Regions from separate parts of the Streptomyces platensis genome, predicted to be linked through region 2. Evidence: riboswitches for the same ligand, from Rfam matches in the RefSeq annotation. Region 2 holds a riboswitch; the other holds the start of a gene.
What was found. Region 2 has a riboswitch for S-adenosylmethionine ahead of thrC (threonine synthase). Riboswitches for the same ligand answer to the same signal wherever they lie in the genome.
Positions count from the first base shown of each region.

Region 1: another riboswitch for S-adenosylmethionine. It lies ahead of CP981_RS10635 (aminotransferase class V-fold PLP-dependent enzyme); the one in region 2 lies ahead of thrC (threonine synthase).

Region 1 is NZ_CP023691.1:2,449,245-2,458,211, reverse strand. It holds gene qcrA (cytochrome bc1 complex Rieske iron-sulfur subunit) at 1-329, shown strand, start outside; gene qcrB (cytochrome bc1 complex cytochrome b subunit) at 326-1,963, shown strand; gene trpD (anthranilate phosphoribosyltransferase) at 2,104-3,168, shown strand; SAM riboswitch class IV at 3,260-3,377, shown strand; gene CP981_RS10635 (aminotransferase class V-fold PLP-dependent enzyme) at 3,547-4,926, shown strand; gene CP981_RS10630 (Lrp/AsnC family transcriptional regulator) at 5,436-5,717, opposite strand; gene CP981_RS10625 (rhomboid family intramembrane serine protease) at 5,714-6,394, opposite strand; gene CP981_RS10620 (hypothetical protein) at 6,689-6,928, shown strand; gene CP981_RS10615 (NYN domain-containing protein) at 6,947-8,320, shown strand; gene CP981_RS10610 (C40 family peptidase) at 8,626-8,967, shown strand, end outside.
Region 2 is NZ_CP023691.1:5,206,037-5,215,003, forward strand. It holds gene CP981_RS23130 (alpha,alpha-trehalose-phosphate synthase (UDP-forming)) at 1-515, opposite strand, end outside; gene CP981_RS23135 (glucosyl-3-phosphoglycerate synthase) at 612-1,574, opposite strand; SAM riboswitch class I at 1,744-1,904, shown strand; gene thrC (threonine synthase) at 1,922-3,205, shown strand; gene CP981_RS23145 (MoaD/ThiS family protein) at 3,289-3,567, shown strand; gene CP981_RS23150 (cold-shock protein) at 3,991-4,194, shown strand; gene groL (chaperonin GroEL) at 4,582-6,207, shown strand; gene CP981_RS23160 (hypothetical protein) at 6,376-6,669, opposite strand; gene CP981_RS23165 (hypothetical protein) at 6,666-7,124, opposite strand; gene CP981_RS23170 (hypothetical protein) at 7,371-7,880, shown strand; gene CP981_RS38770 (sensor histidine kinase) at 7,972-8,355, opposite strand; gene CP981_RS23175 (ATP-binding protein) at 8,252-8,967, opposite strand, start outside.

The sequences.
Region 1 (8,967 bases), 2.8 Mb from region 2:
TCGCCAAGGACGCCCTGATGCTCGTGCGGATCCAGCCGCAGAACATCAAGGACAAGCACGAACTCTCCTGGTCGCACGAGGGCATCGTGGCGTACTCGAAGATCTGCACCCACGTGGGTTGCCCGATCAGCCTGTACGAGCAGCAGACGCACCACGTGCTCTGCCCCTGCCACCAGTCGACGTTCGACCTCTCTGACGGCGGTCGGGTGATCTTCGGTCCGGCCGGACACGCCCTGCCGCAGCTGCACATCACAGAGAAGGACGGCTTCCTGGAGGCCGCAAGCGGCTTCGAGGAGCCCGTCGGCCCGAGCTTCTGGGAGCGCGGATGAGTAACGAGACGAGCGCGACCACCACGCGCCGTGGCCAGGCGCCACGGGGCGAGCGGATCGCCGACTGGGCGGACGGCCGGCTGGGCATCTACAGCCTGGCCAAGTCCAACATGCGCAAGATCTTCCCGGACCACTGGTCCTTCATGCTGGGTGAGGTCGCGCTTTACAGCTTCATCATCATCATCCTGACCGGTGTCTATCTGACGCTGTTCTTCCACCCGAGCATGGCCGAGGTGACCTATCACGGTTCCTACGTTCCCATGCAGGGAATCCGGATGACGCAGGCCTTCGAGTCGACGCTGAACATCAGCTTCGACGTGCGTGGCGGTCTGCTGATCCGGCAGATCCACCACTGGGCCGCGCTGGTCTTCCTGGCCGCGATGATGGTCCACATGATGCGGGTGTTCTTCACCGGCGCCTTCCGCAAGCCGCGCGAGGTCAACTGGCTGTTCGGCTTCCTGCTGCTGGTGCTGGGCATGTTCACCGGCTTCACCGGCTACTCGCTCCCCGACGACCTGCTCTCCGGCACCGGTGTGCGGTTCATCGAGGGCGTCATCCTGGCGATGCCGCTGGTCGGTTCGTACCTGCAGTTCTTCATCTTCGGCGGGGAGTTCCCGGGGCACGACATCATCCCGCGGTTCTTCACGGTGCACGTGCTGCTGCTGCCGGGCATCATGCTCGGCCTGCTGGTGGCGCACCTGATCCTGGTCTTCTACCACAAGCACACCCAGTTCCCGGGTGCCGGCAAGACCAACAACAACGTCGTGGGCATGCCGCTGCTGCCGGTCTACATGGCCAAGGCCGGAGGCTTCTTCTTCCTGGTCTTCGGTGTGATCTCGGTGATCGCCGCGATCGCCAGCATCAACCCGGTGTGGGCGATCGGCCCCTACCGGCCCGACCAGGTGTCCACCGGCGCCCAGCCCGACTGGTACATGGGCTTCGCCGAGGGTCTGGTGCGTGTCATGCCGGGCTGGGAGTGGAACTTCTGGGGCCACACCCTCAACTTCGGTGTGCTGATCCCGATCCTGATCTTCCCGCTGGTCCTGGTCGCGATCGCCGTCTACCCGTTCATCGAGTCCTGGGTCAAGGGCGACAAGCGCGAGCACCACATCCTGGACCGCCCGCGCAACGTCCCGACCCGTACCGGCTTCGGTGTCGCCTGGCTCGTCGCGTACTTCGTGATGCTGATCGGTGGCGGTAACGACCTGTGGGCGACGCACTTCCACCTGTCGATCAACTCGATCACCTGGTTCGTGCGGATCGCGTTCTTCGTCGGACCGGTGCTGGCCTTCATCGCCACCAAGCGGATCTGCCTGGGGCTCCAGCGTCGCGACAAGGACAAGGTGCTGCACGGACGCGAGTCCGGCATCATCAAGCGCCTGCCGCACGGTGAGTTCATCGAGGTCCACGAGCCGCTCGACCAGGAGCAGCTGCACCTGCTCACCCAGCACGAGCAGCCCGCGCCGCTCGAGCTGGGCCCCGAGGTCGACGAGAACGGTGTGGAGCGCAAGCTGTCGCGTTCGCAGAAGCTGCGCGCCAAGCTCTCCAAGGCCTACTACGGCGAGGACAACGTCATCCCGAAGGCCACGGCCGAGGAGTACAAGGAGATCACCAGCGGCCACGGCCACCACTGATCACCGCAGCGCTTCCTAGCGCACCGTAGGTAGTACGCCACCCAGAGGGCCCCGTCCGATCATCGGACGGGGCCCTCCGGCGTGCCCGGCGGCTCGATAGGGTGACGGCATAAGCAGGAGACAATCCAGGAGAGTGGACCATGAACGTTGTGACCCCGGTTGGCGGCGACAGCGTGGCGGCCCAGACCTGGCCGGAGCTCCTCAACGCCCTGCTCGCCGGCCGTGACCTCAGCGCGGACGACACCGCCTGGGCGATGGACAAGATCATGCGGGGCGAGGCCGGCGACGCCCAGATCGCCGGGTTCGCGGTGGCCCTGCGCGCCAAGGGCGAGACCGTCGCCGAGATCTCCGGTCTGGTGCGCACCATGTACGCGCACGCCCGGCTGATCGAGGTGCCCGGACCGAGCGTGGACATCGTCGGCACCGGCGGCGACGGTGCCAAGACCGTCAACATCTCCACGATGTCCTCGATCGTGGTCGCCGGCACCGGCGCCAAGGTCGTCAAGCACGGCAACCGCGCCGCCTCCTCCGCCAGCGGCGCCTCCGACGTCCTGGAGAAGCTCGGGGTCAATCTCGACCTCACCCCGCAGCGGGTCACCGAGGTCGCCAAGGAAGCGGGCATCACCTTCTGCTTCGCGGTGAAGTTCCACCCCTCGCTGCGGCATGTCGCCAACGCGCGGGCCCAGCTCGGCATCCGTACCACCTTCAATGTGCTCGGCCCGCTGACCAACCCCGCGAAGGTCCGCGCCCAGGCGACCGGTGTCGCGGACGCCCGGATGGCGCCGATCCTGGCCGGGGTGCTCGCCGAGCGCGGCTCGTCGGCGCTGGTGTTCCGCGGCGACGACGGCCTGGACGAGCTGACCACGACCGCGACCTCCCGGGTGTGGATCGTCCGGGACGGCACGGTGCGCGAGGAGTCCTTCGACCCCCGGGACGTGGGCATCCCCCTGGTGCCGGTGGAGGCGCTGCGCGGGGCGGACGCCTCGTACAACGCGGACGTGGCCCGCCGGCTGCTGGACGGGGAGACCGGCCCGGTGCGCGACGCGGTGCTGCTGAACTCCGCGGCGGCGCTGGTCGCGCTGGAGCCGGCGGACGCCCCGCTGGCCGAGCAGATCCGGGCCGGGATCGAGCGGGCCGCGGCCTCGGTCGACTCCGGCGCGGCCAAGCGGGCGCTGGAGCGCTGGGTGGCCGCCAGCAACACATGAGCGCACGGTGACACACGGTGTGACGCAAGGCCCTGTCCGTCATACGGACCGGGCCTTGCACCTCTTTGCCCGTGTGGCATGATGCTGCGCAGGTCACGAGTGACAGCGATGCAGGCCCCGGCCCGCTGTCCGGCAACCCTCCTTCCGTGGCGGGGTGCCCCGGGTGATGACCAGGCCGTAGGCAGCGAGGTCTGCGGCAAGCGCGGATCCCTCGCCAGGGATCCTGGTCCCCGAGGGAGAACTTCCGTGAATCAGCGAATGCGATAGGGCCCGACGGCCCCGTTTCCGCATCCCTTTTTCCTTTTCGCCGCGGTGCCCCGGCGCGCCCTTCCGCGCCCCGCCCGCCGCGAATTCGCTTACCTCTTACGGGAGTTCGCCATGTCCGTTTCCGCCGTTGCCGCCGACCGCTCCGTCTGTGCCCCGCTGCCGGTTCTCGGCCGGGACGTCCTCGTCCCGCTCGTGACCGGCGGCGAGGTCGACTACGCCGCGCTGGACTACGCCGCCAGCGCCCCCGCGCTCCAGCGGGTCTGGGACGACGTGGCGGCCTACGCCCCGTACTACGGCAGCGTGCACCGCGGCGCCGGATACCTCTCGCAGCTGTCCACCGACCTCTTCGAGAACAGCCGCCGCACGATCGAGGAGTTCCTCGGCTGCCGCACCGAGGACCAGGTCGTCTTCACCCGCTCCACCACCGACTCGCTGAACCTGCTCGCCGCCGTACTCCCCGAGAACACCCGGGTGTTCGTCTTCGAGACCGAGCACCACGCCTCGCTGCTGCCGTGGGAGCAGCGCCCGGACGTCGCGGTGACCTACCTCAACGCCCCGCGCACCCCGCAGCAGGCCGTGGACACCCTCGAAAAGGCGCTGGCGGCACGCGAGCCCTACGGCCCGGCGCTGGTCTGCGTGACCGGTGCGTCGAATGTGACCGGTGAGCTGTGGCCGGTGCGGGAGCTGGCGGCCGCCGCGCACGCCCACGGCGCCCGGATCGTGCTGGACGCGGCACAGCTCGTCCCGCACCACCCGGTGGACCTCGGCGAGATGGACGTGGACTGGGTCGCCTTCTCCGGCCACAAGCTCTACGCGCCGTTCGGCGCCGGGGTGCTGGCCGGCCGCGCGGACTGGCTGCGGGACGCCGCCCCGTACCTGGCCGGCGGCGGCGCCAGCCGCAAGGTCTCCCGCCGCTCCGACGGCGGGGTCGACGTCGAGTGGCACACCACCGCGGCCCGCCACGAGGCCGGTTCGCCCAACGTCATCGGCGCCTACGCCATCGCCTCGGCCTGCCGGGCGCTCACCGAGGCCGGCTTCGAGGGCCTGGTCGCCCGCGAACAGGAACTGATCGCCCGCCTCCGCACGGGCCTGGCCGAGGTACCCGAGGTCACCGTGCTCTCCCTCTTCGGCGACGACGCCGCCCGCGTGGGCGTCCTCTCCTTCGTCGTCGAAGGCTGGAACAGCTCCCACTTCGCGGCCGCCCTCTCCGCCGAGTACGGCATCGGCGTCCGCGACGGCCTCTTCTGCGCCCACCCCCTCGTCCGCACCCTCCTGGGCAGCGCCCCCCAGGACTCCGGCGAGTGCGGCGCCCCCGACGCGGCCCCCGGCGAAAAGTCCCTCAACGCCATCCGCGTGAGCTTTGGCGCCGGCACGCCGGATGAGCATGTTGACCGCTTCCTGGAAGCGGTCAAGGAACTGGTGACGAACGGCGCCCGCTGGAACTACCGCACCGAAGGCGGGCGTTGTGTGCCAGCGCGGAGCGCGGATTGATTCCCACGTTTTTGTCTTTCCCGCCGTGGTGGTTGCTCGCCGTTGCGCCTGGCGGCGGGCGGGTCCGCTGCGCGGGGCTGTTGGGGTGCGGTGACGGGTCTGCGCGGGTGGGGGTTTCCGGACTGCTTCGCTTTACGTCCGGAAACCCCCACCCGCGCAGACCCGTCCCCTCCCGTTGAGGGGTGGGAAAGACGGTCGGTGGGGGTGCACCTAGGTGGTTCGGTGCAGCTCGCAGGTCGCAGTGAACAGCTGGTTAGCACCGGCGCGGCTTACGAGGGCCAGCCCCCACTCACCGTCACTCATTCCCTCAACGGGAGGGGACGGGCCGGAGGGGCCGGTGTGTGGGACGTAAAGCGAAGCAGTCCCACACACCGGCCCCGGAGGTCCGTCACCGCACCCGACAAACACCCGGCCCGCCGCAGGCGCAACGGCGGGGGCACCGCGCAAGCGGGCCACAAACGGCGAGGTCCCCCACGGCGGGAAAGCCGAAAACGTGGGAAAAAGACGGGCTACGCTTCGAGCCCGATCGCAAAGGCGGCCTCAAGGTCGTGCTGGCTATAGGTGCGGAAGGCGATGTGCGTCTCCGTGGAGGCGACGCCGGGGACCTTGCTGATGCGGCCGGGGATGACGTCCGCGAGGTCGTCGTGGGCGGCGACGCGGACCATCGCGATGAGGTCGTGGGCGCCGGTGACCGAGTAGACCTCGCTGACGCCGTCCAGTGCGGCGATCTTCTCGGCGATCTCCGGGATCTGGTCCACGTTGGTCTTGATGAGCACGATCGACGTGATCACGGCTGGCTCTCTTCCTCGGTCGCCCGGTCGTTCGCCCTGGTGGCCCCCACACTATCCCTCCCGTAGCGGGCCCATGCGTAGAGGAAGCCGAGGGCGAAGCCGATGACATGGGCGAGGTAGGCGACGCCCGGGCCGCGGGGGTCGTCCTGGGCTGCCTGCCACTGGATGACGAACCAGAACAGCAGCACGATCCAGGCGGGAAAGCGCAGCGGCAGGAAGAACAGGAACGGGAAGAGGCTGGTGACGCGGGCCGTCGGGAACAGGTAGAGGAAGGCGCCCAGGACGCCGGAGATCGAGCCGGAGGCGCCGACCAGGGTCTGGCCGGAGTCGGCGTGTGCGGCCGCGTAGCCGAGCAGCGCCAGGTAGCCGATGATGAGGTAGAAGGCGGTGAACGGCAGCCGGCCCATGCGTGCCTCGGCCATCGCGCCGAAGACGTAGAGGAACAGCATGTTGCCGAGCAGGTGCAGCCAGCTGCCGTGCACGAACAACGCGGTGAGCGGCGTGACCAGTGCCCGTACCGAGCCGCTCCACAGATCCAGTGGGATCACGCCCCACCGCTCGAAATAGGCGGTCTGGGCCTTCAGCAGGGCGTCGCCGGTGCCGTATATCCGGTTCAGGCCGGAGGCGGGGCCGAGCACGAAGACCGCACAGCACAGGCCGATCAGCACATTCGTCATCCGCGAGAACACCGCGGTCAGTGACCGGGTGGGGTGCGGACGGCGGGGGAGGAGACCGGACGAGCGGGGAGAACGGGGAGTGGGGGCCGGCGCCGTCATGAAGTGATCATGGCTTAATGCGGGGCAATCGGGACAGAGTGCCTCGCCGTGTCCCGGCACCCGGGCGGGGCCCGCACCGGCCCCCCGTCAGGCCGTAGGGTTACAGGCAGTACTTTGCGTACTTCCGCAGTCCGACGGCGCACCGCGTGAACCGCGCAACCGCACATGACGATGAGTACGAAAGAGGACGACACGATGTCTGTTCCCCTGCCGACGGCCGGAACCCGGTGGCGCTGCACGCTGTGCGGCAACCTCACGCGTTTCGACGTGACCCGCCAGTCCAAGGTGGTGGAGTACGTCCACCTGGACCTGGCCGGGGAGCCGAAGGTGGAGGAGCGCGAGGTCCTCAGTGAGAGCATCGAGTCCGTGCGCTGCCGCTGGTGCAACGCGGTCGACCAGATCGAGCTGGTGGACCGTCCGGGCGCGAACGCCTGAGATCGGAGCGATGCAGCCGTGGTGGACCGTCCAGAAGGGGAGCCGGGGGCCCAGCGTGACGACGTACCCGAGGGTGCGGCGGACGAGGTGCTCGACCGACCGCTGCCCGAGGGCGTACGGCGCCGTGTAGTGGCGCTCACCGCGGAGTCGTTCGGCGCGCTGACGGTCGCCGAACTCCCGCCCCCGCTGCGGCAGTACGCCCGGTTCACCCCGACCCGTCGGGCCAAGTTCGCCGGTAACGCGATGGCCGCGGCGCTGGAGGGCGACGCGGTCTTCCGGCAGCGGATCGCCGGCAAGCTGCACGAGGCGCAGCCGGAGCTGGCCGCGGCGCTGGAGCACGGCACCCCGCCCGCGGCCGCCGATCCGCTCGATGTCGCGGCGGCGGCCTATGTGCTGCGGCCCGAGGGCTGGGTCAAGCTCGTCGCGGCGGCCGGCGAGGAGGCCCAGCGGGCGCGCGCGGAGCGGGCCGGCGAGGAGGCCGAGCGGGAGCTGGCCCGGCTGCGCGAGGAACTGGCGCAGGCGCGCGGCGAGGCCCGTACGGAGGCCGACCGCATCCGGGTGGACCTGGACGCGGTGCGCAAGGAGAACGAGTCGCTTCGGCGCAAGCTGCGCAGTGCGCTGAGCGACGTCAAGCGCGGTGAGGCGGCGGTCCGCAAGGCCGAGGCCGCACTGGCGGAGGAGCGGGACCGGGCAGCCACCGAGAAGACCACGGCGGACAGCGAGGTGCGCCGCCTCAAGAGCCGGATCACCGAGGCCGAGACGGCGCTGGAGACCAGCCGGCGCTCCGCGCGTGAGGGCCGCAGCGTCGAGGACATGCGGCTGCGGCTGCTGCTGGACACGGTGCTGGACGCGGCCCAGGGGCTGCGCCGCGAACTGGCCCTGCCGCCCGCGAACGTCCATCCGGCGGACACCGTCGAGGCGGTCGCGCCGGGGCGGATGACGCCCAAGGACATCGCGACCCGGGCGCTGTCGGAGATGGACCCGGCGCTGCTCGACCAGCTTCTCGCCCTGCCGCAGGCGCATTTGGTGGTGGATGGCTACAACGTCACCAAAACCGGCTATCCGACCATGCCGCTCGAAAAGCAGCGGCTGCGGCTGCTGGGCGGCCTCGCGGTGCTGGCGGCACAGACCGGCGCCGAGATGACCTGTGTCTTCGACGGGGCGGAGCTGGCGGCGCCGGTGCTGCTGGCACCGCCGCGCGGGGTCCGGGTCCTGTTCAGCAAACCGGGCGTAACGGCCGATGAGTTGATTCGTCAGCTGGTAAGGGCCGAACCGCCCGGCCGTCCGGTCGTCGTGGTCTCCACGGACCGGGAAGTGGCCGACGGTGTGGCGAAGGCCGGGGCGCGCCCGGTCGCATCGGCCCTGCTCCTCAAGCGACTTGCCCGCACCTGACGCACCGCCCTCGGGCGGGGTGCCGGAGGCCGGAATCAGCTCGCACTCCGTATCTGAGCGTCAATTGGCGCTTACTGCCTGTGTGATGTTGGTAAAGGATGGGGTTGGTGGCGCAGAATTTTCCCGTGAGGATTTGAAGCGATCACAACTCCGTTACTAAGGTCAGCCCCGAACCTTCATGCAGATGATCATCCAACCGGGATGAACAGTGAAGGAACCGCCGAGTCCGCGGCGTTCACGCGGAGCCGGGGTCTCACCCCCCCCACTTCCCGGTAGGCGGCTGGAGGAAGAAGGAGCTCGCCCCCGTGGCGTCCCACCGTCGACCCAAGCAGCCGAGCCGTACCCGCGTGACCGTGCTCACCGCCACCGCCGCGGCGGCCGTGGCTCTCTCGTCCCAGGCCGCCCAGGCCGACCCCCACCAGTCGAAGAAGGACGTCAAGTCCGAGGTCGACAAGCTCTACGGGGAGGCCGAGCAGGCCACCGAGAAGTACAACGGCGTCAAGGAGCAGCAGGAGAAGCTCCAGAAGGAGGTCGACGACCTCCAGGACAAGGTCGCCCGCGGTCAGGGTGAGCTCAACCAGCTCCGCAAGGGCCTCGGCGCGGTCGCCTCCGGCCAGTACCGCAGCGGCAGCATCGACCCCTCGGTC
Region 2 (8,967 bases):
CGGAGCATGCCGGGCACCAGCGCCAGGTGGTAGTCCTGCACGAGGACGGCCGCGCCGGGCGCCGCACCCTCGGCCAGCGCGTCGGCGAAGGCCGCGTTGTACGTCTCGTAGGCCGCCCACTGCGTCCGGAACTCCGCGTCGAAGACCGGTTCCAGCGGGGTCTGGTAGAGCATGTGGTGGACGAACCACAGCACCGAATTCGCGATGCTGTTGTAGGCGGCGGCATGTACCTCGGCCGGAATGTCCAGCATCCGGACACGCTGTCCACCCGTATCCCCCGGCTCCAGCACACCACCCGTCCGCCGCACGGCCTCCCGGTCCCCCTCCCCGAGCGCGGCACACACCCACACCGCGTCCGTCTCGGGCCCGATCGCCGACAGCCCCGACACCAGCCCGCCACCGCCCCGCTTGGCGGTCAGCGTCCCGTCCTCCTCCAGGCCATAGGACACCGGCCCGCGATTGGACGCGACAAGAACCTCAGCACCTGCTTGCACCGCACTGCGCTCGGAGACCATGTCGCGAAAGTAACCCGCCACAGATCCGCGCAAACGTACGGAAGTGGTCAAGGGGTCAAGAGGCGGGGTGGGCGGCGCGGCCGGCGCCCGGTGCGCTCACGCCGCCCGGCGGGCCGTGTACTCCGGGATTTCGGTCATCGGGGGGCGTTCCTCGGTGTCCACGTCCGTCGTGCGGGGGACGAAGCCCTCGTTGCCGCGGTCGAACTGGGTGAGGCGGGGGCGGACCAAGTGGCCGCGGGTCAGGCGTAGTTGGGCGGTGCGGTAGATCGCGGCGGCCATCCGGCCGAGGGCCTGGCCGTCCTGGTGGCGGTGTTTGCGTACGCCGACGTCCACCTGGGCGAGGGCGTCGAGGCCGACGGTGTGCAGGGAGTCGACGAGCAGGCCGAGCTCCACGCCGTAGCCGACCGGGAACGGCAGCCGCTCCAGGAGGGAGCGGCGGGCCGCGTACTCGCCGCCCAGGGGCTGGACGAAGCCGGCCAGCTGCGGCCAGTGGAGGTTGAGGAGCGGGCGGGCGACCAGCTCGGTGACCCGGCCGCCCTGGCCGGCCCCGGCCCCCTCGTCGCCGGTCTCCAGTGGACGGTCGTACATCGCCTTCACGAACTGGATGTCCGGGTCCGTCAGCAGCGGGCCGATGATCCCGGAGACGAAGGCGGCGGAGAATTCGCGCAGGTCGGCGTCGATGAAGCAGACGATGTCGCCGGTGGTGGCCAGGAGGGAGCGCCAGAGCACCTCGCCCTTGCCGGGCAGCGCGGGCAGCCGTGGCAGCACGCTGTCGCGGGGCACGACCCGGGCGCCGGCCGCCGCCGCGACCTCGGCGGTGCGGTCGGTGGAGCCGGAGTCCAGCACCACCAGCTCGTCGACGAGGGGAACGGCCTCGGTCATCAGCTCGGCACGGATCACCGCCACGATCGCCCCGACCGTGGCCTCCTCGTCGAGCGCGGGCAGCACGACACTGACCGTTCGGCCCGTCTGGCGCTTCGCCTCCAGCAGCTGCCCCAGGGGACGGTCAGCGGCGGACCAGGAGTGGCTGGTCAGCCAGCTCTCGACCTCTTCCAGCACGTCTACGACTCCTCGGTCGCCGCCGGAGGGCGGCCTGTGTGATCCATCTCGCGGTTCGGACGACTATCTCAACAGTCAGTGCCGTCGGTTACAGTCTTGAACAACGCGGATGACCGTCGCATGTCGGGGTCCGCGCCACAAACGCCTGGGTTTCGGCCCAGCGCCATACCGCTCATCCAGAGGGGCAGAGGGATACGGCCCGTTGAAGCCCCGGCAACCCTCCAGCCGGTCTTGCCGCCAGGACGCTGACGTCCCGCGCGCGTGAGGCTCCCGGCTAGGGAAGGTGCCAAATCCGTCTCGTGGCGAGATTCGCCGCGAGGAAGATGAGGAGAAAGGGCCTCGCCTCCATGGCTGTGCAAGTCACCGAAAACACCCCCACCGTCGCTCTGGGCCCCGCCGCAGCACTGTCCTGCCGCGAGTGCGGACAGCGTTTCGCGCTCGGCCCGATCTTCGCGTGCCAGGAATGTTTCGGGCCGCTCGAAGTCGCCTACGACCTGCCGAGCGGCGACCCCGAGGGCCTGCGGAAGCAGATCGAGGCCGGCCCGGACAACATCTGGCGCTACGCCCCGCTGCTGCCCGTCCCCACCGACGTGGCCGACAAGCCCAATCTCAACCCGGGCTTCACCAAGCTCGTGAAGGCCGACAATCTCGCCCGTGAGCTGGGCGTCACCGGCGGTCTGTACGTCAAGGACGACTCCGGCAACCCGACGCACTCCTTCAAGGACCGCGTCGTGGCGATCGCCGTCGAGGCCGCCCGCGCCTTCGGCTTCACCACCCTGTCCTGCTCCTCCACCGGCAACCTCGCCGGTGCGGTCGGCGCCGCGGCGCGCCGCGCCGGATTCGAGTCCTGCGTGTTCATCCCGCACGACCTGGAGGCCGGCAAGGTCGTGATGGCCGCGGTCTACGGCGGTGACCTGGTCGGCATCGAGGGCAACTACGACGACGTCAACCGCTTCTGCTCGGAGCTCATCGGCGACCCGCTGGGCGAGGGCTGGGGCTTCGTCAACGTCAATCTGCGGCCGTACTACGGCGAGGGTTCCAAGACGCTCGCGTACGAGATCTGCGAGCAGCTGGGCTGGCAGCTCCCGGACCAGATCGTCATCCCGATCGCGTCCGGCTCGCAGCTCACGAAGATCGACAAGGGGCTCAAGGAGCTGATCGCCCTCGGCCTGGTCGAGGACAAGCCGTACAAGATCTTCGGTGCCCAGGCGGAGGGCTGCTCGCCGGTGTCCACGGCCTTCAAGGCCGGCCACGATGTCGTCCGCCCGCAGAAGCCGGACACCATCGCCAAGTCGCTGGCGATCGGCAACCCCGCCGACGGGCCGTATGTGCTCGACATCGCGCGCCGTACGGGCGGTGCCGTGGAGGACGTCAACGACGCGCAGATCGTGGACGCGATCAAGCTGCTGGCCAGGACGGAAGGCATCTTCGCGGAGACCGCGGGCGGCGTGACCGTCGGCGTGACCAAGAAGCTGATCGAGGAGGGCGTCCTCGACCCGTCCCTGACCACCGTCGTACTGAACACGGGTGACGGCCTCAAGACACTCGACGCGGTCGCCCCCACCTCCGGGCCCACGGCGACGATCCGTCCGAACCTGGACGCGTTCCGCGCGGCCGGCCTGGCCCGCTGAGGCCGCCGGCCCGTCCGGCATCCGGCGGACGTGGCCGCGCCCAGCCCCCGAACTCGTACTCCGTACCCCTGGAAGGCAGAACCATGAGCGTCAAGGTCCGCATCCCCACCATCCTCCGCACGTACACCGGTGGCCAGGCCGAGGTCCCCGCCGAGGGCGCGACCCTCTCCGAGGTGATCGCCGACCTGGAGCAGAACCACCAGGGCATCGCGGCCCGTGTGCTGGACGACGCCGGCAAGCTGCGCCGCTTCGTGAACGTGTACGTCAACGATGACGATGTGCGCTTCGAGCAGGGCCTGGAGACGCCCACCCCGGACGGTGCGGGCATCTCGATCATCCCGGCGGTGGCCGGCGGCTGCTGATTTGCGCCAACTCTTCTCCTGCATGACCGGAATTGCCCCGTCCGCCAGAAAGCGGACGGGGCAATTCCATGTTGTGAAAGGAGATACCATTGGGGTGATCCCCCTCCGGATATCACCGTGCGCGTGCCGAACGCATATGTGTTCGCGATCAGTTGTGGCCAAAGTGTGGGCGGTATTTGTCGCCTAGGTGCCCTATGCCCGGCCCGACTTGCCCTGGAGAACTGGGATTTCGCCGCATATAGCCGATTCTCCGGCGCCGGAATTCTCGTCCGATTGACCTGTTGCTCTGGGCATCTGTGCAGATACATTCAGCGGCGGTCGACGCGTTCCGGCGCACACCCCACGGGCCTTTCGCGGGGTGAGGTCTGACCCGGGTCCGCGGAGTGCGGTCCTGCGCAAGGGCCAGTAATAGGGGAGTTAGGCATGGCTCAGGGCACCGTCAAGTGGTTCAACGCGGAGAAGGGGTACGGCTTCATCGCGGTCGACGGTGGTGCGGATGTTTTCGTCCACTACAGCGCGATCCAGATGGACGGCTACCGCACCCTTGAGGAGGGTCAGCGGGTCGAGTTCGAGATCTCGCAGGGCCAGAAGGGGCCGCAGGCGGACATGGTCCGGGTGGCCGGCTGAGGCGCCGACCGACTGCTGCGTGAGGAAGGCCCGTACCCCTGAGGGGGGTACGGGCCTTCGGCTGTTTGCGGGGCGGGGCTGCGGGGTGGGCGGGTCGCGCGGGGGCGGGGTGCGTGCGGCCCACTTGTCACCCCTAGGAGGAGGGCGCCTTCGTGGCCGCCTCGTGCCCGCCCGCCGCCCAACCGCACCCTCCGGGCGGCTTGCACTCTCCTACCCCGAGTGCTAATCATTGCGTTAGCACTCTCCCAGTGAGAGTGACAAAGAAGGACCGGGTCGGCGAGGCCCGCGGATCGGTGGGGCAAGGAACCACACAGGTCTGCAGGTCGTCCGTCGCGGGCGCCAGCGCGGTCCGGAGCAATCCACCCCAGTCCGGGAGGACCACTTCACATGGCCAAGATCATCGCGTTCGACGAGGAGGCACGGCGCGGTCTCGAGCGCGGGATGAACCAGCTCGCCGACGCCGTCAAGGTCACCCTCGGCCCCAAGGGCCGTAACGTCGTCCTCGAGAAGAAGTGGGGCGCCCCCACGATCACCAACGATGGTGTTTCCATCGCCAAGGAGATCGAGCTCGAGGACCCGTACGAGAAGATCGGCGCCGAGCTGGTCAAGGAGGTCGCGAAGAAGACGGACGACGTCGCCGGTGACGGCACGACGACCGCGACCGTCCTGGCCCAGGCCCTGGTCCGCGAGGGCCTGCGCAACGTCGCCGCCGGCGCCAACCCGATGGCCCTCAAGCGCGGTATCGAGAAGGCCGTCGAGGCCGTCTCCGCCGCCCTGCTGGAGCAGGCCAAGGACGTGGAGACCAAGGAGCAGATCGCTTCGACCGCCTCCATCTCCGCCGCTGACACCCAGATCGGCGAGCTCATCGCCGAGGCCATGGACAAGGTCGGCAAGGAAGGCGTCATCACCGTCGAGGAGTCCCAGACCTTCGGTCTGGAGCTGGAACTCACCGAGGGTATGCGCTTCGACAAGGGCTACATCTCGGCGTACTTCGCCACTGACATGGAGCGTATGGAGGCGTCGCTCGACGACCCGTACATCCTCATCGTCAACTCCAAGATCGGCAGCGTGAAGGACCTGCTGCCGCTCCTGGAGAAGGTCATGCAGTCCGGCAAGCCGCTGCTGATCATCGCCGAGGACGTCGAGGGCGAGGCCCTGTCGACCCTGGTCGTCAACAAGATCCGTGGCACCTTCAAGTCCGTCGCCGTCAAGGCCCCGGGCTTCGGTGACCGCCGCAAGGCCATGCTCGGCGACATCGCCATCCTCACCGGTGGCACCGTCATCTCCGAGGAGGTCGGCCTCAAGCTGGAGAACGCCGGTCTCGAACTGCTCGGCCGCGCCCGCAAGGTCGTCATCACCAAGGACGAGACCACCATCGTCGACGGTGCCGGTGACAGCGAGCAGGTCCAGGGCCGCGTCAACCAGATCCGCGCCGAGATCGAGAACAGCGACTCGGACTACGACCGCGAGAAGCTCCAGGAGCGTCTGGCGAAGCTGGCCGGCGGCGTGGCCGTCATCAAGGCCGGTGCCGCCACCGAGGTCGAGCTCAAGGAGCGCAAGCACCGCATCGAGGACGCCGTTCGCAACGCGAAGGCGGCCGTCGAGGAGGGCATCGTCGCCGGCGGTGGCGTCGCCCTGCTCCAGGCCTCCCAGGTCTTCGAGAAGCTGGAGCTCGAGGGTGACGAGGCGACCGGCGCCAACGCCGTGAAGCTCGCCCTGGAGGCCCCGCTCAAGCAGATCTCCGTCAACGGCGGCCTTGAGGGCGGCGTTGTGGTGGAGAAGGTGCGCAACCTGCCCATCGGCCACGGTCTGAACGCCGCGACCGGTGAGTACGTCGACATGATCGCCGAGGGCATCATCGACCCGGCCAAGGTCACGCGCTCCGCGCTCCAGAACGCCGCCTCCATCGCGGCGCTCTTCCTCACCACCGAGGCCGTCATCGCCGACAAGCCGGAGAAGGCCGCCGCGGCGGGCGCTCCGGGCGGCATGCCGGGCGGTGACATGGACTTCTGATCCTCCGGATCAGACGCTGATCCTCCCGGATCACACGTCCACACGTACGCCGGGGCGGCACCCTCCTTCCAGGGGGGTGCCGCCCCGGCGGCGTTGGTGCGCCGTGGTTGCCTCACCGCGGATTGCGTACCGCGGATTGCGTATCGCGGGCTGCTCGCCGTGGACTGCCTACCGCGGATCGTTCGCCGCGTCGGAGTCGGCGGCGTCCGCCGCCTTCTCGGCCTCGTCGAGCTTCTTCAGCATCTGCTTCTCCTCGTCGGCGGACGAGCCGGATGAGCCGGATGAGCCGGATGAGCCGGAGGTGGCGGGGGAGGCCGGGTCCTGTGGTGCCGCGGACCCGTCACCGGCCGAGGCCCCGGACGGCGACTGACCGCCGGTCGATCCCGAGCATCCGGTGACGGCCAGCACGGGCAGCGCGACCGCCGCCGTCAGCAGCAGCGCGGCGCGTCGGGAGCGCCTCATGAGCCGCTGTTCTCCGGGGCGTTGTCCTGCTTCTTCTCCTGGCCGTGGTCCTTCTGCTTCGCGCACCAGGCCGCGACCTCCTTGAGCTCGGCGCGCTGCCGCACGAGGGCGGGCCGCCGTGCCTTGCGCGTGGTCAGCCGGTCCTGGAGGAACGTGGCGATCTCGTCGTGCTTCTTGGCGCGGGCGTTCTTCAGCCGCTTCTCCAGACGCGCGAGGGAGCCACGGGTCTGCTCGTCGCCGTCGATCCGCTTGATCGCGCGCGCCAGGCGCTGGTCCACCTTGGAGACGCGGGAGCAGAGGCCGCCGCCGTGGTGGTTCCGGTCGGCGGAGGAGGACGAAGAGGCGGCCGGGGCGTCGTTCCCGGCCGCGTTCGCCGGTGCCGCCGTGGTCAGCAGGGATCCGGCGAGCGCGAGCCCGGCGAGGGCTCCGGTCAGGGGGGCCTTGGGACGCTGCATGGTGATGCTCCCTTTCTCAAGACGATGGGCACGGCCGCGTCCGCACCAAGGGGAGTACGGCGGACCGGCCGTCTGCCGGAGAAGGTAGGAGCCGTCTTTGTGGAGACCTTGTGATTCGGGGCAGGTCCGGCCGGGGGCGCGGGCGGAGGCACAGGGAAACCACAAAGAGGGCTTCTACGCTCGCAGCCGTACAGAACCGCACCGGTCGAACCCCCAGGAGACACAGTGGAATGCGGTGGTGTCCTCATGTCGGACGAGCGCTCCCGTACGGGCCTCCCGTCGCCCATCCGGGGCGGCCGCGGCCCGTCGGACGGGACCTGCGGCGAGGGGCCGCTGCGCACTCTCGTGCCCAATGAACTCCGGCTGCCGCTGAGTGGCTGGCTGCTGCGCATCGCCCGTGGGTCCGCGGGCCGGCCGGCTCTGGAGGTGCACAGCGCGGCCGGTCTGCTCGATGTGTCCGTCCTGAGCACGCTCAGTGTCTCCCCGCTGCGGGGCGCCCGGCACAGCGGCCGTGCGGCGGCGCGCTGGTCGTTGGCGTGGGGCCAACTGCCGCCCGGCGCCGACCTCGTCGAGGTCGACTTCCGGGGATGGCGCCGCGGGGTGCGAGTACAGGCGTTCACGGTCGCCGAGGGTTTCTGGGTCGCCGAGACCGGCGGCCGGTTCCGCACGGTGACGTGCTCGGCGGGCACGACCCGGGTGACGACACGGCTGGCCAGGGCGCCCCGGGCGCGGGACGGGGGACCGGACGCCGAGTGAGGGCGGCCGGGCGCTGCGGTCGGTTACGGTCGCGACGGGCCGGCGTCGGTCTGGGGCTGGTCCCTAGGGCCGGTCATGGCCGCCGTGGCAACTACGGCCGGTCCGGGCCCGGGAAGTCGCTCAACCAGTCGCGGCGCAGCGGGAGTTCCATGGTGCGGGTGTCGTCGGTGTCCGTGTCGCCGAGCCGGGGCAGCCGTATCTCGAAACGGGCACCGGGCCCCTCCAAACGGTCCGATATCCGCACCGTGCCGCGGTGCAGGGCCATCTGCTGGGCCACCAGCGTCAGCCCCAGCCCCGAGCCGGGACTGTCCGTACGCCGGCTGAACCGCTGGAAGACCCGCTCACGCTCCTGCGGCGCGATGCCCGGACCGTCATCGTCCACGGTCAGCACGGCGACCGGGTCCGCCGGCCGGCCGCTCGGCCGCAACGCCACCCCGGCCCGTACGGGGGCGCCCGGCCGGCCCCCGTGCACCACCGCGTTGCGGAGCAGGTTGTCGACCGCCATCCGCAGGCCCGGTTCCCAGGCGTGCACCCGCAGGCCCGGGGGTGAGGTGGCTGGTGAGCCGGGCTTCGGGATGGTGCCGCTGTACGTCGGCCACCGCCACCGCGACGACCTCGGAGAGATCCACGACGGTGAATGCGTCGGCCTCCACCAAGTCGCCCTGGGCGAGGGCCCGGAGCGCGATCAGCAGCCCCATCAGCCGGGTGTGCCCGGTGTGCAGATCGTCGAGGATCTCCGCGCGGTCGGCCGGGGAGAGCTCCGGATGATCGGTGAGGATGTCCAGATTGGTCTGCATGCCCATCAGGGGCGTGCGCAGTTCGTGCGAGGCCGTCGCGGCGAAGGACCGGGCGGTGGCCAGCGCCTCCTGGGTGCGGGTCGCCTGCTCGTCGTAGCGGGCGAGGACGGTTTGCAGGGTGTGGGCCAGATCGTCGACTTCGGTGACCCGCGAACGGCTGTGGTCCAGCCGGACCGCGCTGGTCCCGGGGTCCAGACCGGCGGCCCGGCGCTGTAGCCGGCGCAGCGGCAGGGTGGCCCGCTCGGCGATGGCCAGCGAGAGCAGCCCGGCGAGCGGTGCGGCGATCAACG